3 regions of the Ketobacter alkanivorans genome follow, and region 1 is predicted to be linked to each of the others. Evidence: predicted binding sites of a transcription regulator. Region 1 holds the regulator's gene; each other region holds the start of a gene.
What was found. Region 1 encodes FliA, which starts transcription of late flagellar genes. Its sites were predicted from a motif close to CTAAAGTTTNNNNNNNNNNNGCCGNTAA; they were not measured.
Positions count from the first base shown of each region.

Region 2: a site for FliA is predicted at 3,961-3,988, ahead of fliD (flagellar filament capping protein FliD). Genes of this name have one in related genera too.
Region 3: a site for FliA is predicted at 2,224-2,251, ahead of Kalk_RS19585 (flagellar protein MotY). Genes of this name have one in related genera too.

Region 1 covers NZ_CP022684.1:4,432,610-4,438,980, forward strand. The annotation lists gene flhA (flagellar biosynthesis protein FlhA) at 1-654, shown strand, start outside; gene flhF (flagellar biosynthesis protein FlhF) at 697-2,196, shown strand; gene Kalk_RS18980 (MinD/ParA family protein) at 2,228-3,049, shown strand; gene Kalk_RS18985 (RNA polymerase sigma factor FliA) at 3,091-3,801, shown strand; gene cheY (chemotaxis response regulator CheY) at 3,970-4,356, shown strand; gene Kalk_RS18995 (protein phosphatase CheZ) at 4,392-5,162, shown strand; gene Kalk_RS19000 (chemotaxis protein CheA) at 5,175-6,371, shown strand, end outside.
Region 2 covers NZ_CP022684.1:972,070-978,440, forward strand. The annotation lists gene Kalk_RS04025 (sigma-54 dependent transcriptional regulator) at 66-1,502, opposite strand; gene Kalk_RS04030 (hypothetical protein) at 1,637-1,951, opposite strand; gene fliS (flagellar export chaperone FliS) at 1,955-2,380, opposite strand; gene fliD (flagellar filament capping protein FliD) at 2,409-3,821, opposite strand; gene Kalk_RS04045 (flagellar protein FlaG) at 4,013-4,474, opposite strand; gene Kalk_RS21745 (flagellin) at 4,572-5,087, opposite strand; partial or broken gene Kalk_RS21650 (flagellin N-terminal helical domain-containing protein) at 5,115-6,170, opposite strand.
Region 3 covers NZ_CP022684.1:4,572,647-4,579,017, reverse strand. The annotation lists gene Kalk_RS19590 (argininosuccinate synthase) at 3-1,223, opposite strand; gene Kalk_RS19585 (flagellar protein MotY) at 1,336-2,184, opposite strand; gene rnt (ribonuclease T) at 2,339-2,983, shown strand; partial or broken gene Kalk_RS19575 (DUF2269 family protein) at 2,995-3,347, shown strand; gene Kalk_RS19570 (DUF4166 domain-containing protein) at 3,344-4,354, shown strand; gene Kalk_RS19565 (saccharopine dehydrogenase NADP-binding domain-containing protein) at 4,351-5,457, shown strand; gene Kalk_RS19560 (alpha/beta fold hydrolase) at 5,450-6,371, opposite strand, start outside.

The DNA.
Region 1 (6,371 bases):
GCAAGTACGGTTGTAGCTACGCATATAAATCAGGTGATGTTACGGCACGCCCATGAACTGCTTGGTTTTGAGGAGGTGCAGAAGCTGCTGGAGAATTTGCAGAAAGCATCGCCGAAGCTGGTGGAAAACCTGGTGCCGAATCCCTTGCCCTTAAGCAAGTTGCATAAAGTCCTGCAGAATTTATTGCAGGAAGATGTACCGATTCGGGATATTCGCACCATTGCCGAAGCCTTGGCGGAGATGGCACCAAAGAGTCAAGACGCTGACGCTCTCACCTCTGCCGCCCGTGTCTCGTTATCCCGCTTGATCGTCCAGACCATATACGGTGTGGGGCGTGAGCTGCCTGTTATCACGCTTCAACCGGAGTTGGAACAGTTGTTGCTACAAGCTGTACAGCAGGCCATAAATTCTGGCGGTACTGCCAGCGATGCGGTGATCGAGCCGGGCTTGGCGGAAAAACTGCAACGCTCCGTATCCAATGCAGTTCAGAAGCAGGAGTTAGCAGGTAATCCACCAGTTTTGTTGGTTTCGGCGGGCATCCGCCCCATGCTGTCGCGCTTTTTGCGGTTCAGTGTTCAGGGCTTAAATGTACTGTCATACAACGAAATACCGGATAACAAACAGATTACAATTACCGCTTCTGTGGGCCAATAACCAGTAAACGATGGCGACTGAAGCAGCGAGGATACGACGATCATGAACACAAAAAAATTCATAGCAGCGGATATGCGTCAGGCTTTGAAGTTGGTTCGTGAAGAGTTGGGTGCAGATGCAGTGATTCTCTCCAACCGTAAGGTGGCCGGTGGCATTGAAATTGTTGCCGCCGCCGACTACGACGAATTTGTTGAGCAGCACAAAGCCCGCGAGCGCAAGCAGAATCATATTCCTGATTTCATGAGCGATAGTGCCAGTTCACCAGCGTTGGGGGATCCGGCTCGGTTGTTGAATGACAGGGGTGGTTTTGCTCCTACCGCCGAAGACAAGTCAAATTTGATTGAAGCGTTGCAGCGTCGTGAGCAGGCCAATCAGAAATTCAATGAAATGTGGCTGAAGCAGTTAAACAGTCGAGAAGAGCAGTCTGATCGGGATGTCGAGGTTCGGTTAAGTCAGCAGGCCAGGGTGCAGGCGGATGTGGCCGCACCAGCTCCTGCCACAACCGCGACTCCTGAAGTGGCTGCTGTGTCTTCTCCTGCTGTTACAGTTGCTTCCGCTGCTCCTGCGCCGATTGTTGCAGCACCTTCTGCGGCCAGCCCTGAATGGGCTGAAATGCGAGGAGAACTGAACCAGTTGCGTCAGATGCTGAATGTGCAGATGGCTAATGTTGCCTGGGGCGATTTTTCTCATCGCCATCCACTGGAGGCTTCGGTATTCAAAAAATTGGCTCGTTTGGGCTTATCCCCTGCGCTGTGCCGAAAGCTGGTGAGAAACCTGAAGCCAGGCACTGATCTTAAATTGGCTTGGCGCGAGGCATTGCTGGAGCTGAGCGATGACCTGCCGTTGCTGGGTGAAGACATAGCCGCTCATGGGGGCATTTTTGCCTTTGTTGGGCCTGCAGGGGTGGGCAAGACCACCACCATTGCCAAGATTGCTACCCGCTTTGTGCTGGAGCATGGTGCCGAGAATTTGGCGCTTATTACCACCGACAGTTACCGTATTGCCGGACATGAGCAGCTGAGCACTCTGGGGCGTATCCTTAAAGTGCCGGTTCGAGTCGTGACCGAGCAGCAGAGTCTTGATCAATTATTGCGCTCTTTGTCCCGTAAGAAGCTGATTTTGGTGGATACTGCCGGTTTGAGTCATAAAGATCAGGTACATCAGGAACAAATGACTATGCTTGAGAGCATGGGGGCAAATATTCAACGTTGGCTGGTTCTGTCCTCTACCAGTCAGCGACGTATTCTGGATAAGGCTATCAATGAATATAAACAGTTGAATCTAGAGGGCTGTATTCTCACAAAACTGGACGAATCGGCCAGTTTGGGCGAGGCTTTAAGTGTCGCGATCGAATCGCAGCTACCTATTGCCTATATCACGGATGGCCAGAACATCCCGGACGACATAGCCCGCCCGCAAGCCACCCGCTTGATCAATCATGCCATCGCTCTGGCGAAGGAGTATCGCATGGACGATGCATTGGTAGCGGATATGTACAGCGACGCCATCTCCGAAATGGAACCGGATCTGGCTTACGGATAAAAGACGACACAAGGTGCACACAAAAACGTTTATGAGTAATCATCCCGTACAGGTAATCGCCATCACCGGCGGCAAAGGTGGGGTAGGCAAGAGCAACGTCTCAATTAATCTGGGGATGTGCTTGTCTGAAATAGGCCGCAGAGTCGTGTTGCTGGATGCCGATCTCGGGTTGGGCAATCTGGATATTCTGCTGGGTATCAGCTCCCGTGAGAATCTTTCCCATGTATTAAAAGGTGAGTGCGGCATCAAGGACATCCTTGTAGAGGGTCCTGGCGGCATCAAAATCGTACCGGCTTCGTCGGGTACGCAAGAACTGGTGAGCATGGGGCCCCGTGAACATGCCGGTTTGATCCATGCTTTTAGCGAACTAAGCGATGATGTGGATGTGCTGTTAATTGATACAGCAGCAGGCATTTCGGAAATGGTGATGAGCTTCGTGACCGCTGCACAGGAAAGCCTGTTTGTGGTGACCAACGAGCCGACCTCTATTACTGACGCATACGCCATGATGAAGATTCTTAACCAGAAGCACGGTATTTACCGCTTCAACGTGGTGGCCAACATGGTTCGCACGCAGCAAGAAGGTCGCGAAATCTATAATAAGCTTACCAAAGTGACGGATCGGTTTTTGGATGTGGCTCTGCAATTTTCGGGGTGCATTCCATTTGATGACTACCTGCGTAAGGCGGTCATGCGGCAAAAGCCAGTAGTGGAGGCCTATCCCCGCAGTAAAGCGGCGCTGGCATTCCGCTCGCTGGCAAATAAAGTAGACAGCTGGCCATTACCCACAACGCCTCGAGGGCACCTTGAGTTCTTTGTGGATCGGTTGGTGCAAGGAGCGGTTGCCCGTTAGGACGCCAGGTTACCCCGATGCAGGGCATGAAGCGACAGGCTATGTATAACGATGAATCGGCGCCACAAATAGATGTCCTGGTGGAGCAGCATACTCCGCTGGTGAAACGCATCGCCCATCATCTTTTGGCTCGAATGCCTTCAGGCGTGGCGGTGGAAGATTTGTATCAGGCTGGCATGATTGGTTTGCTGGATGCGTTGAAGCGCTATGACAGCAGCAAAGGCGCCAGCTTTGAAACCTACGCAGGCATTCGCATCCGCGGAGCCATGGTGGACGAAGTTCGCAAGGGTGAATGGGCGCCACGTTCGGTACATCGTAACGCTCGACGTATCCAGCAAGTGATTCGCGATATTGAACATGAAACAGGTGCCGATGCACGGGATCGGGATATTGCAGATCGCCTTGGCATTTCCATGGAAGAGTACCACGCCATGTTGCAAGACAGCATGGCGACACGGCTGTTCAGCCTCAATGAGCTTGAATCCGTCGAAGACAACATTACCACCGGGTTGCAGCAAGAACAGGCTCACAACCCCCTGGATGACCTCCAAAGTGGGGTATTCCGCACCCACCTGGCCCGCGCGATTGAACAGTTACCTGAGCGGGAGCAATTGGTCATATCCCTTTACTACGACGAAGAACTAAATCTTAAGGAAATCGGGCAGGTACTGGGAGTTAGCGAATCTCGTGTCAGCCAAATTCACAGTCAGGCCGCCCAACGATTGCGCGCCCGTCTACAAGAGTGGCTTTGATTCTTCTACAAAAACTGGATCACACCAAATCTGCTACTAGACTTAAGCGGTAGAGACTGTTGAAAGGCCCGGAAACCGTCAGCTTATCGCTGGTTGGGGCATTTAACAGCCAGTTACAGCAGTAGTTTGCTTAACAGACGTAGTGAACTGGGTTCATTGGAGGCAACCTTGGACAAGAATATGAAAATTCTCATTGTTGATGACTTTTCCACGATGAGACGCATTATCAAGAACCTGCTACGCGACCTTGGGTTCACCAATACCCAGGAAGCCGACGACGGAAGTTCTGCTTTGCCATTACTGAAAGCCTCGGATTTTGACTTTCTTATTACAGATTGGAATATGCCGGGAATGACGGGTATAGACCTGCTGAAGGCGGTGCGTGCGGATGAAAAGCTGCAGAGCCTACCTGTATTGATGGTGACAGCTGAAGCCAAGCGAGAGCAGATCATCGAAGCCGCGCAAGCTGGCGTTAACGGCTATGTTGTGAAGCCCTTCACCGCTCAGGCATTGAAAGAAAAGATCGAGAAGATCTTTGAGCGGGTAGATGCATAGCACTATTCACCGTTAACGGCAGATGTGAGATTAGCATGACGGAGCAAGCTCAGCAGGACAGTTTGGTGGAGTACGCCAAAACCCTGGTTGAACAACTGGAAAGTGGTGATGCGAAGGAGGCGATGCGAACCATCTCCTCTTTGCACCAGCAGCGGGATCAGGTGTTGTTTCAAGAAGTTGGAAAGTTGACCCGTAGCCTGCATGAGTCAATCAAAAACTTTGCGATTGATACCAGTGACAGCGTGATGCGCGATGAAATGTCGCGTATGCAGGATGCATCCCAGCGATTGAATTATGTCATCGAAAAAACAGAACAGGCGGCTAACAAAACTATGGACATGGTGGAGCACACCATGCCGGTTTCTGGTCACCTGCGGGAAAGTGCCCAATCCCTGAAAGAGGAGTGGGACAAACTTATGCGCCGTGAAATGAGCGCAGATGAGTTTCGACAGTTAACGAAAAAAGTGGATGGTTTTTTAGTAACTGCAGTGGCAGATGCATCCACAATTGACTCCAATCTTTCCAACATCATGCTGGCGCAGGATTTTCAAGATCTGACCGGTCAGGTGATCAAGCGAGTCATTCAGCTAGTAAAAGAAGTAGAAGATAACCTGGTGAATCTGGTGGCAATGGCGAGCACCATTGATCAGATTACCGGTGCTAAACATGAACTTCCCCAGAAAGACATGAAGGCTAATGAGGCAGATATTGGACCCGAGGGGCCAATTATGAATCCAGAGGCGCGAGAAGATGTTGTCTCGGGTCAGGATGATGTGGATGCCTTGTTATCCAGTCTTGGGTTTTAGAGGAGTTAGGGGATGAGCTTCGAAGGTGATGAAGAAATACTACAGGACTTCCTGGTTGAGGCCGGGGAGATACTGGAAGTACTGTCAGAACAACTGGTTGATCTGGAAAACCGACCCGACGACGCTGATCTTCTAAACGCAATATTCCGAGGATTTCACACAGTAAAAGGTGGGGCAGGGTTTCTGCAATTGGACACCCTGGTGGATCTTTGTCACGCGGCAGAAAACATATTCGATTTGTTGCGTAATGGAAAGTTGTCGATCAATGCAGAATTAATGGACGTAGTGTTGCAGGCGCTGGACGCTGTGAACAGTATGTTCGAGCAGGTTCATGGCCGCCAGTATCCAGATCCTGCTGATCCTGCCTTGATGAATGCGCTACATGCCATTTTGCAGGGTGATACACCGGCTGCTCCTACAGCGGAGCCTGCAGCTGAGGAAGCTCCCGTTGCCAGTGAAGCGGCTGATAAAGGCGATATCACTGACGAAGAGTTCGAGCAGTTTTTGGATGCGCTGGACGAAGGCAAAGACAAGGCACCAGCAGCACCGGCTACCAATACATCAGATGGAATAGATTTGTTTGGCGAAGATGATGAAGTCGCCGCCGCCTCGGCTTCAACCTCTGACGAAATCACAGAAGATGAATTTGAAGCGCTGTTGGATCAGTTGCATGGTAAAGGCAAGATTGGTGGAGCTGCTGCTGCGGCCGCCGAGCCAGAGCCGGCTGCTGCAACTGGCTCCGACGAAATATCAGATGACGAATTTGAATCCCTGTTAGATGAATTGCATGGCAAAGGTCGACACGGCGGTACACCAAAAACTGAGGGCGATGAAGGTGAACCTGCAGCGGCAAGTACTGATGGCCAATTAATCAGCGACGATGAATTTGAATCCCTGTTAGATGAGTTGCATGGTAAGGGTAAAGGGCCTACTACCGGAGCAGTCGAGGAGAAAGCACCAGCTGCACCTGCCGCAAGTAAGTCAGCGACACCTGCCCCTGCCGCAAAAGCGCCTGCACAGCCATCATCGCCGCCTCAGGCTGCGCCGAAAAAAGCAGAGGCACCCACTGCCAAGCCTGCAGCCACTGCCAGCCCAGCCAAAAAAGAGGCTGTTGCCCGCGGAGCCGCGCCGCCAAAAGAGGCTCCGGCTGCTGCAGAAAATACGGTTCGCGTTGATACCAAGCGCCTCGATGACATCATGAATATGGTG
Region 2 (6,371 bases), 1.5 Mb from region 1:
CTTTTATCCGTTTTTTGCTAGATATGCCATTTTCTGCAAGAGCTATGCCTATTCAGCTGCAGACGCTAAATACGATTTAAATCGTACTTTCGCATTTTCTCAACGAGAGTAGTTCGCCGGATCTTTAGCTTTTCCGCTGCGCGTGCCACCACGCCATTACAGTCATCCAACGCTTGCTTAATCAGATTGCATTCAAGATTGGATAAATATTCCTTTAAATCAATACCATTTACCGGCAGCAATGCGGGTGTATCCATGCTTACATATCCAGGCATGCCCATAATGGTTTCGGCCGTTTCTTCTGGTAGCTCTCTGTCTTCATCGGTATCGTCAACGTGACGGAACCGCTTAGGCAAGTCCGAAACGCCCACTACGCCATAAGGGTGTGTAATTACCAAGCGCTCAACAAGATTAGCCAGCTCCCTAACGTTTCCTGGCCACTCATGACGACATAACGCCATGATCGAGGCTGAGTTGAAGCGGATCGAGCCTCTTTTCTCATTCTCGATTCTTGCTACCAATTCGTTCAACAGCAGGGGGATATCTTCGGTGCGCTCTCGCAAAGGAGGCATTTCAATGGGAAACACGTTGATGCGGTAATACAGATCTTCGCGAAACTTTCCTTCTTTGATGTGCTCTTCCAGGTTTTGATGGGTTGCAGCAATCACTCTGACGTCAGCTGTATAGGTTTTAGATCCACCTACCCGCTCAAACGTACGTTCCTGCAAAACCCGCAGCAACTTAACCTGCATGTGCAGGGGCATGTCGCCTATTTCGTCCAAGAAAATGGTACCACCCTGAGCCAGCTCAAAGCGCCCCGCCCGACTGGTTATCGCTCCGGTAAACGCGCCTTTCTCATGCCCGAACAGCTCACTCTCCAGCAGCTCTTGAGGGATTGCTCCGCAGTTAACAGGGACAAATGGTTGGTGACGCCGATGAGAATTGTAATGAAGGTTGCGGGCAACCACTTCCTTACCGGTTCCGGACTCACCTGTGATCAAGACATTCACATCTTTATCAGCAACTTGAGCCATGAGCTCGCGGACATTCACCACTGATCGGCTGGTTCCCACAAGGCTTCGAAACAACTGAGCTTCGCGCCTTTGCGCTCGCACCGGATCGGCAGACAGGTGCTCCTTGTACACTTGTGCACGATGCAAGGTATCCATCATTTTGGTGTAGTTGGGTGGTGTCTCGACTCGGGCAATAACCGCCTTTTGAGTATCCTCGCATTCGATCTGTTCGGTATGGGCCTCATCTACCAATATCAAAGGCAATGCCGGATCCCAATCAATCAGCGCCTGAGACAGATCGGAAAGCCCCTTAACAGCACCAACGATGGCGCAGGTAAAGCTGCCCTGGCCATGCTGCTCCAGAACCTGCCCCCAATTGGATTCGTCGGCCTCAACGGTTTCTTCACCGACGAAATCCAAAATAACCTTTAAATCGTGCCGACGGGGTGACTGACTATCAATGAGTAATACTTTTATTTCTCGCCACATGGCTACAATACTTAATCCGTAAAAGTTGACGCAATTCTTATAGTTAACCTTCAGTAAAGGTTCTGAATGCTATTCAGTCAAATTCCTGACGCAACTTTTTTAAAAAAGAGAGGGTAATGTGAATGGATGCCTGATCAGGCACCCATATTTCGAGCTATATCAAGGTACTTATGCGTGCTGACACTATTGCGCCCCAGTGTTTGTAACTGACTGCCTGCCTCCACTTTGGCTTTCTCGACCAGCTCAATAGCCCGACGATAACTGACAAGCAGCAGATCCATATCGTCCGCAAGCTGAGCCAGATCTTCACCGTGTCGATCCGGCAACGGTAAGCTTTTTCGCAGAAAACGATCACAATCCTGACTGATCACCCGTATCGACTCCAAATCGCCATCATCCAGGGCCAGCTCTAATTCTTCAGTGTACTTTACAATTTGAGGGATCAACATACATCACCCGTTAACTGTCTGGTTCTGTTCAGAGAATATCTCTTGAGCTTGTTGGGCTATGCCATCCCACCCATCTTTAACTTCGCGCATCAGCTTTATGACCTCTTCAACCGGCTCTCTGGTCTTTTCCCTGGATGCATCGTACAAGCGCACGGTCATATACTCATAAAGGTTATCAAGGTTTTTTGAAATATCTCCGCCCTTCTCATGATCCAGAAAACTCTGTAATCCGCCAAGAATGGTGATCACTCGCCCCAAGTGACGGCCTCTGCCTTCAAAGTCCTTTCGGTCAATACAGCCCAGTGCCTGCTGCAAGCTGTCCAGAGCCCCTTGGTACAGCATACCGATCAACTGATGAGGGTTTGCACCTTCAATGCCGGTTTGCTTGTTCATTTGTGCGTACTGTTGCGCACCTTTCTTCATGTTCATAGCAACAACCCGTTATCTCAACCGTTTATTAGTCACGCGTCAGACCTTTCTTGATCACATCCAACTGCTGGGTAACAAAATCGCCTGTGCTTTGCAGCTGCCCCACCAGAATGTCAAGATTGGTATACTGAAGCCGAATTCTTTTTTCATAGGATTCAATACGCAGGTTAAGTTTCACCCTTTGCTCATCGATATCCTTTAATTGATTCTGAAAAGTTGCCGTTCTACTGGCCAGCACGCCTCCGCTGCTAAGAAAAGAATCCAGCCGATCATCAAGGCCTTTGAAAATGCCGCCATCTCCGGCCAATAACTCTGCTACATCATCAAAATTGGAATTCAAGGCACCTGTTAGTTTGTCGCTATTCAACGCCAAAGAGCCATCACGCTGCGTGGTAATACCGATGGAAGCGAGAGATGAGTAGCTGCTAGCGGCCCCTTCCAAGGCACTGCCTATTGCTCTACGTATCTGAGTCTCTATAGTTCTAGCGGCAAAATCACCGGTCAGCAAACCGGCTTCATTGGCCTGAACGTCATAATCAGTCAAGTAGTTCAGGGTATCGCTCAACAGATTGAATTCATCCACAAACTTCTGTAGACGTTCCGTGATCAGTGATTTATCCAGCGCAACAGTGAGAGTTTCGTCAACACCGGGATTGGCAGCATTGGCAGTAATCGTTACGCCCTGAATAGCGTCCTGAAATACATTTGTTGAGCTGGTGACCGAGTACTCTCCATCTATCAATATCTCGGCATCCAAGGCCTCACTTTTCTCGGTCATGTTGGCATTAATCAAACGGGACAGACCCACATTATCGGTATCCATTCCGTCAACATCATCAGTAACCGTGACGGTGATGCCATTTGCCGCACCAGTCTCATCAGAGGTCAAAACCAACTTTGAAACACTTCCACCCATGCCGTCGCTGATAGTTAGTATGCTGGCAGTAACACCTGGGTTGTCTGCCGCATCATTGATTGCATCACGGATATCACCCAGGGTGTTGTTGTCGCCGGCTACAATGTTGACGCTAAAACTATTGCCACCGACGGCTATGCTGAGCGTGCCCGCACCAACCGCCTCATCGAGGCCGGTGAAATCAGCATTACTAACCAGTTTGTGGTTAGATGCTAACTGCATTACCTGAATATTGGTGGAACCCACCGCTGCACCACTGCTGGCTGTGGCTGTAAAAGTCGCCTCATCTGATGAATTGGCAGATCGGGCGGCAAGTCCTTTCACAGTGGATAGGCCAGAAAGTGCCGATTGAAAATCTTTCAAAGAACTTTTGAGGGATCCATATGCGGAGATTTCTGCCTGGATTTCAATTTCACGGGTATCGAGCCGAGTCTGCGTCGGAATTCGCTCAGCATTAGTGAGTGTCTCGATAATGGTTTCTATGTCCAGGCCTGAGCCTGTACCCGCTGCAGTGATGGAAGCCATGCTAACCTCGTGTTGCGAGATGTGAAGTATGATCGCGATATGCGATTGGGATCTTTACTTGACTGAAGTCACGCAAAAACCATACCACCATGCTCACATATATACCTACTTGATCAGGTTATGTAACCCTACAAGTATAGTATCGGCTCGGCATCAATTCTCTTTAATACCCGATTGATATAGTTACCGGCTCAGGCTTTAGAATTAATTATTGAGCCCTCTCTAATGCCATCAGCACCCTGATCAATTGAGTTAGCCAGATCAAGCAAATCCTCTGGAGGTATCTGCCTGATTACCTTGTCGGTTTCCTTGTCGATCACCGTAACGATGATCCTGTTTTCCTCTTCAGCGACACGAAAATCAAGGCTGCGTTGATTTTTATTCATCAACTCCCGAACCTTAGGAATCGCCTGATTAACCTTTTCCTTAACTTCTTCGTTACGCGCCTTGGCAATAGCAGCTTCCGATACTGTATTCTTTTCGGCCTCTGGCGCCTTAACCTTAAGCGAGTCATCTTTTGGAGTCGGCACAGAATCCTGTTTCGGCTCCACAACCTCTTTACCTTTGGGATCTGGTGCTTTGGGCGAAGCGACCCCGCCCGCCGAACTAGTTCCCGGGTTGAGGTTAAGATTTACTGGTCTGTCGTTTATCATAAATACCACCTAAACAACAAATGCGGGCGCCCAAGGTTTTAACCTCGGGCCCCGCGCCAAGCTAATGACGTTGTTGCTCACCTGGCCTTGCTGGGGGTTACCCCAGCAAGGATAGCGCTTGCTGCGGTAAAGCATTAGCTTGCGCCAGCACCGAGATACCGGCTTGTTGCAACACCTGGTTTTTCGACAAGTTCGCCGTCTCTGCCGCAAAGTCCGCGTCTTTAATTCGACTATTTGCTGCAGCGAGCGACTCTGATACCGCCGACAAGTTACGTATGGTTGATTCAAATCGGTTCTGAATCGCACCTAACCCTGCCCGGAAGGAGTCGATCTGCCCAAGAGCACTATCCACTGTCTGAATCGTACGGTTAGCTGTTTCAACCGTTGTGATATCAGCATTGGCAAGAGTACCTGTAGCCTGAACGTTGCTCACATCTTCATCGGTCTGGAAGGTAGAACCACCAGCTGCGTCACCCAAGATAATCGAATCATTGGCAGTGATCGTTATAGATCCCACTTTCTGATCATCAGTAAGGGTCGCACCACCTAGGGAGCTTGCTCCTCCACCGTAGAATAACGTCTCGACATCATCCGCTTCGCCCACGTTAACCACGACATCTCGACCATCTTCGGCGGTCAGTATCAGCTCTCCATTGTCACCAATGCTGGCTTTTACGCCGGTAAGATCGGATTTCGCGTTGATCGCCTTGGTCAAAGATCCATCTGCGTCACGCTCCTGGAAGTTTACGGGTCCAATATCAACGCCGTTAATATTCAAACCGCCATTATCGAGGGAGCCTGCCCCAACGTACGCTTCGCTGGCATCGATACTTGCGCCAACTGCCGAGGCAGCATCTGAATAATCGTAGGTAGTCTTCGCTGTTGCGTAGATACCATCCATATTTTCAACGCCATCTTCACGCAGCGTGTTAATTCGCTCTGCCAGATCTTTCGCCTTACCGGAACCATAATCATCTAACGAGGTATCAGTTAGTGATGCAGCAGCGTAGCTCAACTGCAGATCTGGATAATCACCTACCGATGAACTCAGCACGCCTACTGATAAAGTGCCGCCGCCGACTGTTGTACCCAGAGTAATGGTAAAACCACTTGCAACTGTACCGCCAGCATCAACGCCCACACCAGAAATACTGGATGCAGTGGTCTGAACTACACCTGGCTGGCTACCCAATTGACTGGTTCTGGCATCAACACCGCTAACTTGTACAGTTTCGCCAGCATTAGCACCGATCTGGAAACTAAGTGACTTAATGGAGCCGTCAGCTACTTTGTTACCGTTAAAGGTAGTGGTTTCTGAAATACGATCTATTTCCGAAACCAGCTGATTTACTTCCTCTTGCAGCGATATACGGTCTTGCGCACTGTTTGTGGCGTTAGCAGACTGTACCGCCAGATCTCGAATACGCTGGAGAGAGGTTGTGATCTCATCCAAGGCACTTTCTGAGGTCTGTGCAAACGAAATACCGTCATTTGCGTTTCGAACCGCGATATTCAAACCGCGGATCTGAGTCGTAAAACGGTTGGAAATAGCCAATCCAGCAGCGTCGTCTTTGGCGCCGTTAATACGCAGACCAGAAGACAAACGTTGCAATGAAGTCTGCAATGAGCCCTGCGATTTGTTCAGATTTCGCTGCGCATTGATAGACGAAATGTTTGTATTAATGATTTGTGGCATTGTGTGTCTCCTGCTCTCTTATCAACACGACCCCATATTTAGGGGGTAGATTCTAGTTAGCCTCCATGAGGCCGTGCTACTTAATGCGTTCTCACCTAATTTATCGGCCATGATTCAAACAACTTAAGATAATTCTTTAAATCATATGGTTCCTAAATATCGATTTTTTATACCCTAACTACGGGCAAACACTATAGGGAA
Region 3 (6,371 bases), 140 kb from region 1:
GACTATTTCAATCTGCGGCCCTTGTTGGCAGCAATGCGCAAACGCAGTGCATTCAGCTTAATGAAACCGGCTGCGTCTTTTTGATCATAGGCGCCCGCATCGTCTTCGAAGGTCGCGATTCGGTCGTCGAACAGCGTATCATCGGACTTACGCCCCACCACCGTAACGTTGCCTTTATACAGTTTTACCCGTACCACACCGTTTACCACATCCTGGGATTCATCAATCATCGTTTGCAGCATCTTGCGCTCTGGGCTCCACCAATAGCCGTTATAGATCAACTCGGCGTACTTGGGCATCAGGCTGTCTTTCAGGTGGGCCACTTCACGATCCAACGTAATGGATTCAATGGCACGGTGAGCACGCATCATGATGGTGCCACCGGGCGTTTCATAAGCGCCACGGGATTTCATGCCCACATAGCGGTTTTCAACAATATCCAATCGCCCTACACCGTTGGCTCCGCCCAGCTTATTCAGCTTTTCCAATACTTCATGGGCTTTCAATGGCTCGCCATCAATGGCCACAATATCGCCTTTTTCATAGGTCAGCTCTATATAGGTGGGCTGATCGGGGGCGGCTTCCGGGCTTACGGACCAGCGCCACATATCTTCTTCAGGCTCGGCCCAGGGGTCTTCCAGAATGCCGCCTTCATAGGAAATATGCAGCAGGTTGGCATCCATTGAATACGGGGATTTTTTACCCGCCTTAGAGAAATCAACCGGGATATTGTGCTTCTCGGCATACGCCATAAGCGTTTCACGGGATGTGAGATCCCATTCACGCCAGGGTGCAATTACCTCGATGCCGGGGGTCAACGCGTAGGCCCCTAGCTCAAAACGTACCTGATCGTTGCCTTTACCGGTGGCACCGTGGGAAATAGCATCAGCGCCAGTTTCTTCCGCGATTTCCACCAGTCGCTTTGCAATCAATGGGCGAGCAATGGAGGTGCCCAGCAGGTATTCGCCTTCATATATGGTGTTGGCGCGGAACATGGGGAATACGTAATCGCGAACAAACTCCTCCCGCACGTCTTCAATGTAAATTTCTTTGATGCCCATGGCTTGAGCCTTGGCGCGAGCCGGCTCCACTTCTTCACCCTGACCCAGGTCAGCAGTAAAAGTAACCACTTCGCACCCGTAGCTTTCTTGAAGCCACTTTACGATAACAGACGTATCAAGACCGCCAGAATAGGCCAAAACCACCTTTTTGATGTCAGACATGCGCGTAAACCCTTAGACCTTCAGGACTGAATGTGATGGATATTTCGAGAGGCGCGTATTGTACCTGAATGCGGGCGGCTTTTCCTACTTCGGAGTCGGGATGATCGTGGGGTTAGCGCTGGAGTCGCACCAATACTCGACGATTGAACGCCTTATTGTTGTTGGTAGAGTTCTTTTTGGCCGGACGCCCTTCACCGTAATATTGCATCACGATCATGTCCGAAAACACGCCCTTCTGTTCCAAATACTCTTGTACCGCCTTGGCCCGCAAGCGAGAAAGCTCCCAGTTGTGGCCCCGACGGCCCACACTGTCCGTGTGCCCATCCACGTACACCTTTTTCACCGAAGTATCGACTGATACGTACCCCGCAATCAGATCCAGGCGCTCTTTCAGCGCGCCCTTGATGCCATATTTATTGGTTTCAAAATGCAGGTACGACTGCTGCAGCTCTTTGTAGCTGGCAGGATAAAGGCTGGCAACGCATGACACATAGCCCATATAGGCACTTTGAAAATTGACCGCGGACACCCCAACAGAAACATCGTGTTTACCGTACCAGCCAGGGTGAATAAAAGATGGCGTCATACCCACCTGCAGCTCTGCCAACAGCTCACTGGCCACTTCTTCGGCTAACTCTATTGGCCTGCGCCCGACCTTAAACGTGGTTTTGCCAATGGCTTTCGCAGCCAACCCATCGCGCCATTCGGGTGCCTCAATCAACATCTGAGCCTGACCGGCCCGTTTAACCGGCCGATACATATCCATATAGAATTGTAAGGATTCCCCGGCAGCAACCTCGAACACAGCGTCGCCATAGTTGGGCACCGCCTGCCACAAACGGCATTTTAGGGGTGAGGGATCCAGATGCCACACGGCCTCATCCACCCGCGCCACATAAGTATGTGCCATTACCGGGGATGAGACTAAAACCACAATCCAGATCAGTAAGTTACGCCACATTCACAAGAATCCTGCTGCCATACACACTGCTTCATAGTGTTATCGGTCAAAAATGCCAACTCTTGAGAATTTTCTCTGTTCCAGCAGCCAAAAAGTTTGTACCCGCTACAGCGGTAGGATAGCATTTCCCCCTCATGCACTAGAACTTCACCTAATGACTGACCATATCCCCAGCCTCGCCAAGCGCTTTCGTGGCTATTTGCCGGTTGTAATCGACGTAGAGACCGGTGGCTTCAACCATAAAACCGATGCCCTTCTGGAAATCGCCGCTGTAATTCTAGACATGGATGAAAACGGCAACCTGGAACCTGGCCAGCAAATTCATCGCCATGTGGCCCCCTTCGAAGGTGCAAATATTGAACAGGCAGCACTGGATTTTACCGGTATCGACCCCTATCACCCATTTCGCGGTGCTGTTACCGAGGTAGAAGCCATTAAGGATATGTTCAAGGCTGTGCGTTCTGCCATGAAAGAAGAAGGCTGTAATCGTGCCATTCTGGTGGGGCACAATGCTTTTTTTGATCGGGATTTCGTTAACGCTGCCGTCGAACGTAACGGCATTAAGCGCAATCCATTTCACCCTTTCTCCTGCTTTGACACAGCAACCATTGGCGGCTTAGCCGTGGGGCAAACGGTGTTGGCGAAAGCGTGTAAGGCAGCTCATATTCAGTTCAGTAACGCCGAGGCCCATTCCGCCATTTACGATGCAGTGAAAACAGCGGAGTTTTTCTGCTGGGTCGTGAACAAATGGAAAGCCATGGGAGGCTGGCCATTGCCGGAACCACGAGAGACCGATTAGAGTGATGTGACGTGAGCTGGTACCTTCTCATCAAAACGCTTCACATTCTCAGCGCAACCATACTGTTCGGAACCGGTATTGGAATCGCCTTCTTCATGTTCCGATCCCATTTCACCGCAGATTTGCAGCAGAAGCTCTACGCCGCAGAAAATACCGTATTAGCCGACACGCTGTTTACATTCCCTTCGGGTGTGTTTCAGCTGGGTAGCGGCTTGTGGTTGGCGTGGTACGAAAATGCCTAAGCCATGGTACTGCGCTGCCTACCAGCTACAATAAACTATTCAGGATTTGGTTCTTGCTTGGATGGCCTGCGTTTCTGGCGCTGGTGACCGTTTTCTATTTCATGGTGGTAAAATCGGTATGAATCCATTACTCGAACATGATCGCGTCTGGTTTGTTTATGACGGAGATTGCCCCATATGTCGTATGGCTGCTCATGCTCTGCGCATCAAACAGCAACTGGGTGAGCTGCATTTAGTGAACGCCAGAGCAGAACCAAACCACCCTCTGTTGAATGTGATTCGTGATCAACAACTGGATTTGGATGAGGGCATGGTGATTCTATACCAAGGCCGGTTTTATCACGGCAAGCAGGCGTTACGCTTCATGTCCCGACACGGCGCACCCAAAGGCCTGTTTAATCACTTCAATCGCCTACTGTTCTGGTCGGAGAGGCTAAGCTCCCTGCTCTATCCATGGATGAGGGCAACAAGAAACACCTTGCTGCGCTTTTTGCATAAGCAGCCCATCGACAATCTCAATCTACAGGCGCAACCGATCTTCCAACCAATATTTGGAAACCAGTGGGACAACCTGCCCATAGTGATTAAAAAACACTACGCTAACCGCCCCTACAGTGACGACAAAGTGATTGTGGATGGCATTATGAATGTAGAATGCCATTGGCCAATGAAATTAGCTGCGCCATTCTATCGACTGATGGGCTCCATACCTTTGGTTACCGAATATGGCATTCGCTGCACAGTGCATTTTGATAGTTTCAAAAATAGTAAACACTTTGGGTTTCTTCGTCATTTTTGGTTTGTGCAACGTCGGTTCTATTCATTTCGCTCTCGCATGCTTGCTATCGGTGAAGATAAGGTAATCGAAATCATGCGGTTTGGCTTCTGCTGGAAAACGCGATACGCATGGCAGGATGACACCGTCAAACTGATCCATGACGGCTACGGGCTCTACTGGTTTGGCCATCTGATTCCTTTGCCTATTACAGGTATTCTGGGAAGAGGTGATGCCGAAGAAAGGGCGATTGATGACGATCATTTTGCAATGAATGTCACGATTCGCCATCCAATATTCGGTGTGATGTACTCCTATTCGGGCCGCTTTAAGGTTATTCAGTGTTTATCATGAAACGAATTCTGGTTATTGGTGGATACGGAAATTTCGGCCAGTTTATTAGCAAAGCCCTGGCGCAGGAGCCAGACATTCAACTCATTATTGCGGGCCGTAGCCTGGGCAAAGCTCAGGCCTGCTGTAGCCGAATTGAAGCCATCAATCAGCCTGTTGCATTGGCCATAAACATATATTCCGATCTGGCCGCATCTCTTCGCAACGCAGCGCCCGATATTGTTATTCATACCTCCGGCCCATTTCAGGATCAAGGTTATCAGGTGGCAGAAGCCTGCATCGAGATAGGGAGTCATTACATTGACCTGGCGGACGGTCGTACTTTTGTGGCGGGCATCACATCACTGCAACAGGCTGCCGCAGAAAAAGGCTTATTGATCTGCAGCGGTGCCAGTTCAGTTCCTGGGTTAAGCAGTGCGCTGATTCAGCACTATCAGCCTCAGTTTCACTCGATCACCGAAGTAGATTACGCTATCAGTACCGCCCACAACACCAGCCGCGGGCTGGCAACGACCAGAGCCGTTCTGAGTTACGCGGGCAAACCGTTTGCTGCGCTGCGTAATGGCCGATCCACTAACGTAATAGGCTGGCGAGGCACCAGATCAAAACAGTTCTGGAAACTCGGCAACCGACTGTTGGGAAATTGCGACATACCCGATCTAGCCCTGTTCCCCAGTCACTTTCCTGACTTGGAAACTATTCGATTTCAGGCTGGGTTAGAATTGCCTTTTATTCATCATGCGCTCGCCACGCTAGCCTGGCTGGTACAGCACAGGCTGTGTCCCGATCTGCCGGCTTTTGCCCCGGCAATGATGGCATTATCCCGATTATTTGATGCATTCGGTACAGAAGACAGTGGCTTTTTCATGGAGCTTATCGGGTTAGATGCGAAGAAAAACCTGAGGAAAGTTCGCTTTGATCTGATTGCCCGGCAGGGAGATGGCCTTTACATACCCACAATCCCTGCCATTGTGGTTGCCTTGAAATTGGCTCGCAACCAAATCACACAAACAGGTGCCTGCGCCTGTCTCGGTTTGGTAACACTGGAAGAATATTTTGAACGACTCAAACCTGTTCACATCGAATGGCAGGAGCTCATCACTTAAGCGACTGCAACCACTCCACCAACACATCATTCAACGCATCCGGCTGCTCTTGCTGAGTCCAATGTCCGGCATTTTCAATCACTACTTTCCGCCAATCACTGCAGTAACCGTCCAATAAATCATAAAAATGATGGGCAGCGATAAAATCCAGATCCGAACCAATCGCCAATACCGGTACTTCAATTTTTGGCAGGCCATTGGGGTACACTTGTTTTTGGTACTCATAGTCTAACGGCAGGCAACGGTACCAGTTAAGTGCTCCACCAAAACCGGTTTTCGCATAGGCGCTGGCGTAATAGTCCAAATCTTCATCTGCCAGAATCACTTCTCCTGGCCAAGTGCTCTCATCATCATGAATCCAGTGAACGTGTCCGATGCTTTCGGGATCGTGTGCACGGCTGCGAGACAAGTTAGTACCCTGCCCCAAATCACGGCGAACATAAAATCGAAACGTACGTGCGGGATCTTCATTGAATTTGTTTTCGCACTCCTGTGTTTGGAAGTAAGCGAAATAGTTATTGGGGCCATACAATTGGTTGTATAAATCCAGGGGATTCATCGGCATATCAGCGAAAGGAGAATTACAGGCACACAAGGCCTTGACCCTATTCTGATGATACAACCCCATACCCCAAACAATGGTTCCGCCAAAATCATGGCCAATGAAGATGGCCTGCTCGTAGCCAAAATGATCCAGCAGGCCGCACATATCCTCCAATCGCTTACCCAGAGTGTAATCAGATTTATTTTTCAGAACGGATGAATGCCCCACTCCACGCATATCCGGTGCAAGCACGTGAAACCCCGCCTCGGTCAACGGCTTAAACTGATAACGCCAGGAGTACGCAAGCTCGGGCATCCCATGACAAAGAATCACCGGCCAGGGTTTCGCAGGGCCTTCTGGACGAGCCTCG